2 regions of the Pseudomonas sp. MH9.2 genome follow, and region 1 is predicted to be linked to the other one. Evidence: riboswitches for the same ligand, from Rfam matches in the RefSeq annotation. Region 1 holds a riboswitch; the other holds the start of a gene.
The links. Region 1 has a riboswitch for cobalamin ahead of RHM55_RS01370 (CbtB domain-containing protein). Riboswitches for the same ligand answer to the same signal wherever they lie in the genome.
Positions count from the first base shown of each region.

Region 2: it holds a riboswitch for cobalamin, as region 1 does, so the genes downstream of both, cobO (cob(I)yrinic acid a,c-diamide adenosyltransferase) here and RHM55_RS01370 (CbtB domain-containing protein) in region 1, are expected to answer to the same signal.

Region 1 is NZ_CP133784.1:287,039-290,440, forward strand. It holds gene cobM (precorrin-4 C(11)-methyltransferase) at 1-179, opposite strand, end outside; gene RHM55_RS01360 (cobalamin biosynthesis protein) at 233-658, opposite strand; gene RHM55_RS01365 (CbtA family protein) at 655-1,374, opposite strand; gene RHM55_RS01370 (CbtB domain-containing protein) at 1,386-1,571, opposite strand; cobalamin riboswitch at 1,666-1,887, opposite strand; cobalamin riboswitch at 1,963-2,177, shown strand; gene cobW (cobalamin biosynthesis protein CobW) at 2,275-3,339, shown strand; gene cobN (cobaltochelatase subunit CobN) at 3,343-3,402, shown strand, end outside.
Region 2 is NZ_CP133784.1:1,816,727-1,820,128, reverse strand. It holds gene RHM55_RS08510 (sorbosone dehydrogenase family protein) at 1-773, opposite strand, end outside; cobalamin riboswitch at 994-1,217, shown strand; gene cobO (cob(I)yrinic acid a,c-diamide adenosyltransferase) at 1,322-1,933, shown strand; gene RHM55_RS08500 (cobyrinate a,c-diamide synthase) at 1,944-3,239, shown strand; gene bluB (5,6-dimethylbenzimidazole synthase) at 3,236-3,402, shown strand, end outside.

The DNA.
Region 1 (3,402 bases):
TGCTCCAGGTGTAACTCGGCGCTATTGATCACCTGTACCGCCTGATGCCCTTCAAGGACAGCGGTCGGTACCAGTGAGCCGGCGTAGATAATCACCGGGCAACTGCGGATCAGGCGCTGGCCTTTGACCGTGATCAGTTCCGGGTCGCCGGGGCCTGCGCCGATAAAAAAAACGGTCATGGGTGCTCCAGAATCCAGCCTTAGGCTTTTGAGTGGGAGTGAAAACGGACAGATTATCGACGATTGAGTACGTCACCGGCCAAGGCAAATGTCGCTTGCTGGTTTTTCTGCCGGGTGATCAGTAATTCGCCATGACGTCCACCAAGGCGCTGTAACAGCGCCAATGCACTGCTTTCGGCCACGCCGTAGCAACCGGTGTGGGCGAACGCGATGGCAGAACGATGACTGAGTCGCGCGTCGAAACAGCTCAACTCTGCTGCACTGAAAAACACCAGTGGCAGACCCAGACGCTCTGCCAACGCCAGCAAACCCGGCTCAGAACGTTTCAGGTCAATGGAGGCGAGGGCAGTGATGGCTTCAATTTTCAGCCCATGACCCTGCAAAGCCTGTTCAATCAGTTCCAGCAGTCGGCTTGCAGGGCAACCGCGCTGGCAGCCGAGGCCGACCGCCAGGGTCGGCACCGAGTGCTGCCGGGTCATGCGCCGTGATTGACGTGTTGGGCGTTCACTTCATGATTATTGCGGCGGAACAGCCAAGCACTGATCAGACCCAAGGCGATCCAGAACAGCGCATTGGTCAGCAGCGAGGCGATCTTGAACTGAGCTTCCAGAGCTTCAGGGGCCAGGCTCTCATGCACGTCTGGTTGCGGTGCACCCATCACGTGTGGCACCAGCAGGATCGCTACACCCAGCACCTTCAGCAACCAATGTTTGCTGAACACGATCAGTGCCAAGGCGACGGCAGTAGATGCCGCTGTGCTCACCCACCAGATTTGTCGCTGAACCAGATCAGCCGCCGCAGTCCCCGGCAGCTCAGGTGGCAGGCCCAGGGTCGGCGCGAGAACGAACACGGCAAACCCGGCCAGCCCCCACAGTATCCCCTGAGACGTACGGCCCGGCGCACGTAGGGTGTAAAGCCCCGCCAGCATCAATGCAAAACCGACTGCGACCACCAGGTTGCCTCCGGTGGTGGACAAGACACGTTGCCAGCCGTCTTGAGGTTCCCATGCCTCGGCGTCGTGAACATGCCCTGCGCCAACGCCCTCAGCGTGTTCATGGGCCTGCTCTGTCGGTGCCTTCTCATAGGACTCCGCTTGCAGAATCAGCGGCGCAACCCAGACGCTTTGCAGCAGCGTCAACAACAGTGCGGCGAACAGACCCGTGAACCCGGCCGTTTGAGCGATACGCTTGAACATGGCGGCAGGTCTCAATGGCAAGGGAAGGCAGAGCTGTGGCGGGTGTCGTGCGCCGCGTTGTGGACGGCATTGATATGCGAGAAGCCGGCGAAGTAGACCAGAAAGGCACCCAGCAGAAGGGCGCTGACGGCAGCCGTCAGGCGTCGGGTCTGAGTGGATGTGGTGGTAGCTGAGTGGCTGATAGTGCTGATCGACATGGCGCTTCCCTCAAGTGTCGGCAAGTAGGCAAGCGCATGAAAACACCACTGACAGGCGTCAGTAGAGGTTCAACAGCGCCCGCCCACCGCGGGTTTGTCAGATGATTTGTCGGGCCGGTCTCCGGGCTTGCGAGGGGTCTGTGCAGACTGACCATCAAGAATCACCTTCCCATGCCGGACTGCTGGCACAGTGGATCTGATTCTTCACTCGCTTACCGTTGCGGGGGCAGCGCCGGACTTGCTTATGCCTGTTGGCATGAAGCGCACCGGTTTCCCGTTTCACCCTGTGAAGGGCACCCGAAACAAGGCCGTAGGAAAACATGAGCACGCACAGGAGTCAATCCAGAGCATCTGCGGCTTAGCCGGTGATTGACCTGTCCGCAGCCACTGCGTAGCCTTGCTCGTTCGAGGTGCTCCGGTATTGCACGGAGCTAAAAGGGAACGCGGTTCAAGCCGCGGCTGCCCCCGCAACTGTAAACGGTCATGTTCATTGCACTGCCACTGCACGCGTGCGGGAAGGCGCAATGAACGCGTGCTGGACGCTTTTTATAGGCTGCCAACACGCCACCGTCAGCCAGGAGACCTGCCTCGGAACAAGATTCTCACTACAACCGGGCGGGGTGATCCGGTGGCGAATTGATCTGCGTGCATGTGCTACGTGGTTATCGTCCTGTTTGCCCGCCGCTTTGCCAAAGGGCATCCGATGAAATCACTGGCCAAACTTCCCGTCACTATCGTTACCGGTTTCCTCGGGTCGGGCAAAACCACGTTGCTGCGGCACATCCTCGACAACGCGGAAGGTCGGCGCATCGCGGTGATCGTCAACGAATTCGGCGAACTGGGCATTGATGGCGACATCCTCAAGCAATGCACCATTGGCTGCACCGAAGAAGAAGCCAGCGGTCGTGTGTATGAGTTGGCCAACGGTTGCCTGTGCTGCACGGTTCAGGAAGAGTTCTTCCCGGTCATGCGCGAATTGGTTGCCCGTCGCGGCGACCTGGATCACATCCTGATTGAAACCTCTGGCCTGGCATTGCCAAAACCTTTGGTTCAAGCGTTTCAGTGGCCAGAAATTCGTAACGCCTGCACGGTCGATGCGGTGATTACCGTGGTCGACAGCCCTGCGGTGTTGGCAGGCACTTTCGCTGCATTCCCGGATCAAGTCGACGCACAGCGCAAACTCGACCCGAACCTTGACCATGAGTCGCCACTGCACGAGTTGTTCGCCGATCAACTGGCGAGCGCGGACCTGGTCATCCTCAACAAATCCGACATGCTTGATGCGGCAGGCTTGGCGACCGTCCGCGCTGAAGTCTCCGAAGAACTGCCACCCGCGGTCAAAGTGATCGAAGCCAGCAGCGGTCGTTTGCCCATCAGCGTGTTGCTGGGGCTGGGCGCCGAGTCGGAGGTGCATATCGATAGCCGCCGCACCCACCATGATCATCACGAAGGCGATGACCATGACGACCATGATCATGATGCGTTCGATTCGATCTCGATCAAATTGCCGCAGGCCGACGAAAGCCTGTTGCTGGACGCCTTGACGCAACTGGTGGTGCAGCACGGTATTTTGCGGGTCAAGGGTTTCGCGGCGATTCCGGGCAAACCGATGCGCTTGCTGATTCAAGGCGTCGGGACGCGCTTCGACAAGCATTTCGACCGTGCCTGGCGTACCGAGGAAGAACGTGCGACCCATCTGGTGTTGATTGGTCAGGAACTCGACGCCGGCGTTCTCGAAGCCCAACTGCACGCAGCGGTTGCCGGCTGACTTATGCATTTACTGAGAACCCAACCTGGCGGCTTTGTACCTGACGACAGCATCGCTGATCTG
Region 2 (3,402 bases), 1.5 Mb from region 1:
GAGGCAAAGATCCGATGCGCGCCCGTCGCGGCATCGACTTCCCAGATCGCGGCTCGACCTTCTTCCTTGTCCAGGCCGTTCTCACCGACATTGCTGTTGGAACCCACGGTCACGTACAGTTTTTTACCGTCTTTGCTGGCAATGACGTTCTTGGTCCAGTGGTGATTGAGTGTCCCTGCAGGCAGGTCTGTCACCTTGCTTGGCTTGCCGGTAATCGAGGTTTGCCCGTTTTCATAATGGAAACGCAGCAGTTGATCGGTGTCGGCGACATAGAAGTCGTTGCCGACCAGGGCCATGCCAAAGGGTGAATTAAGGTTTTGCAGGAACACGGTACGGGTTTCAGCAACACCGTCATGGTCTTTGTCGCGCAGCAGTGTGATCCGGTTGGCGGACGCTACGCCCGCCCCCGCACGCCCCATGACCTTTTTCATGATCCAGCCCCGAATGCCTTTGCTGTCATCGGGCTTGGCCGGCGAGTTGGTTTCAGCGACCAGTACATCGCCGTTAGGCAGCACGTACAGCCAGCGCGGGTGATCCAGGTCTTCGGCAAACGCTGACACCTGAGTGCCTGGTGCAGCGACAGGTTTTGCACCCTTTGCCCAGCCCACGGCAGGGGCGATGTTCACGGTCGGGATCAGTGTTTTGTTCGGTTCAGGCAGCTTCGGCTGCGGGCCCGTGCCTTCCGCTACTTGCAGGCTGGCAGTCTCGCCGCAAGCGGTAAGGCCGGTCATCAGTACAAGCAGTACTGCCAACTGAGGTCTGAGTGTGAACATGACGATCTCCATGAAAAGCGAAAAGTGCGCGTAAAGCAGTAGAGGAGGGTGGGCTGTTGAGGTTCAACCTTTTGCAGGTGAGTTGATAGTCAGCAAGCTTAGTAGGTGGCGCGGGATGGCTGTCGTTTAATATCAATCGATATGACTCGCACGGGTCAAACAGCTTTATTACGCGAAAGGAAAGGGCGCTTCGATTGACGCTCTATCCCCAACCCTCTACCCTTCGCGACGTGTTTCAGGTGCTCAGCCATCGCTGATGGGCTGAGTGAAACAGGGAAGCCGGTGAGGACGCGTCCAGCGACCGATTCCGGCGCTGCCCCCGCAACGGTAAATGAGTCAAAGCTGCGCATTCAGTCACTGCATCGTAAAAAATGTGGGAAGGCGCGCAGTGGGGGCAAAGCCCGCTCATGAGTCCGGAGACCGGCCTGAACCATCCAACAGCATCACGGCGGGCGATGCTCTGCGCAGGGTCTTTTTTGACCGTGCTGGCAGTCAATTCCTGTGCCTTCCGTTTGCTTTCGCGTGCCCTGCTCAAACGGAGAGCTGAGATGAACGAATCCCCCGAACGTGACGAACGCCATCTGGCGCGCATGCTGCGTAAAAAAGCCGTCATGGACGAGCGCATTGCCAGTTCGCCGAATGAATGCGGGCTGTTGCTGGTCCTGACGGGGAACGGCAAAGGCAAAAGCAGCTCAGCGTTCGGCATGCTTGCCCGCGCCATGGGCCACGGAATGCAGTGTGGCGTCGTGCAGTTCATCAAGGGTCGCAACAGCACCGGTGAAGAGCTGTTCTTCCGTCGTTTCCCCGAGCAGGTGCGTTATCACGTCATGGGCGAGGGCTTCACCTGGGAAACCCAGGACCGCCAGCGCGATATCGCCGCCGCCGAAGCTGCCTGGGAAGTGTCCCGGGAAATGCTGCGCGACCCAGACATCGGCCTGATCGTGCTCGATGAACTGAATATCGCCCTCAAACACGGTTATCTGGATCTGGAGCAGGTCCTCAGCGACCTGCAAAGTCGTCCGCCGATGCAGCATGTGCTGGTGACGGGCCGCGGCGCGAAACCCGAGCTGATTGATCTGGCGGACACGGTTTCCGAGATCGCCGTGGTCAAGCATGCCTTTCAGGCCGGTATCCGTGCGCAGAAAGGCATCGAGCTATGAGCAGTCCTTCATGAGAGCGCCGCGTCACTGCCCGGCGGTGTTGATCGCTGCGCCGGCTTCCGGCCAGGGCAAGACCACCGTGACGGCCGCGTTGGCCCGACTGCACCGCAATCAAGGGCGCAAGGTTCGGGTGTTCAAATGCGGCCCTGACTTTCTCGACCCGATGATTCTCGAACGCGCCAGTGGCGCGCCGGTCTATCAGCTGGATTTGTGGATGGTCGGCGCCGATGAAAGCCGCCGACTGTTGTGGGAGGCGGCGGGCGAAGCCGACTTGATTCTGATTGAAGGGGTCATGGGCTTGTTCGACGGTACGCCGTCCAGCGCAGACTTGGCGCGCCATTTCGGCGTACCGGTTCTGGGCGTGATCGACGGCACTGCGATGGCCCAGACTTTTGGCGCGTTGGCCCTGGGCCTGGCGCGTTATCAGCCGGACCTGCCGTTTGCCGGGGTCTTGGCCAATCGCGTCGGCACCGTGCGCCACGCGCAACTGCTCGAAGGCAGCCTGACCGAGGGCTTACGCTGGTACGGCGCGTTGTCACGAGAAACCGGGATCGAGTTGCCGAGCCGTCATTTGGGCCTGGTCCAGGCCAGCGAACTGAATGATCTGGATGCACGCCTCGACGCCGCCGCCACCGCCCTAGGCAGCACGTGCGAGGTGTCCTTGCCGCCGGCTGTCGAATTCGCCGCGCCCGACATCGTCAAGGCTGAACCCTTGCTTGAGGGGGTGCGCATTGCCGTGGCTCGGGACGAAGCGTTTGCCTTTACCTACGGCGCCAGTCTTGACCTGCTGCGGGCCATGGGCGCCGAGTTGTCGTTTTTCTCGCCGATCCACGACACCTTCATTCCCGATGCCGACAGCCTTTATCTGCCGGGCGGTTACCCCGAACTGCACCACGTCGCGCTGGGTCAAAACCTACCGATGCTGGCCGCCGTTCGCGCCCATCATGCAGCAGGTAAACCCCTGCTGGCTGAGTGCGGCGGCATGCTTTACCTGCTGGATGCCTTGACCGATGTCGACGGTCAGCGAGCGGAGCTGGTGGGGCTGCTGACTGGCGAAGCCGTGATGCAGAAACGTTTGGCGGCGCTGGCTTTGCAAGCGGTCGAGCTGCCGGAAGGCTTGCTGCGTGGACACACCTATCACCACTCGCTGACCAGCACTGAGTTGCAGCCCATCGCTCGCGGCGTGAGCCCCAACGGTGGGCGCGGCGCCGAGGCGGTCTATCGTGACGGGCGCATGACCGCGTCTTACGTACACTTCTATTTCCCTTCTAATCCTCAAGCGGTTGCGGCGCTTTTCAAACCATGAATGATCAGGCGTTCAGCCCCGACGAACGTGCGGCGGTGTATCGAGCGATTGCCGAGCGTCGCGACATGCGCCACTTCATCGGTGGTAGCGTGGCGCCGGAGCTGCTGGCGCGATTGCTCGAAGCGGCGCATCAGGCGCCCAGCGTCGGGTTGATGCAACCGTG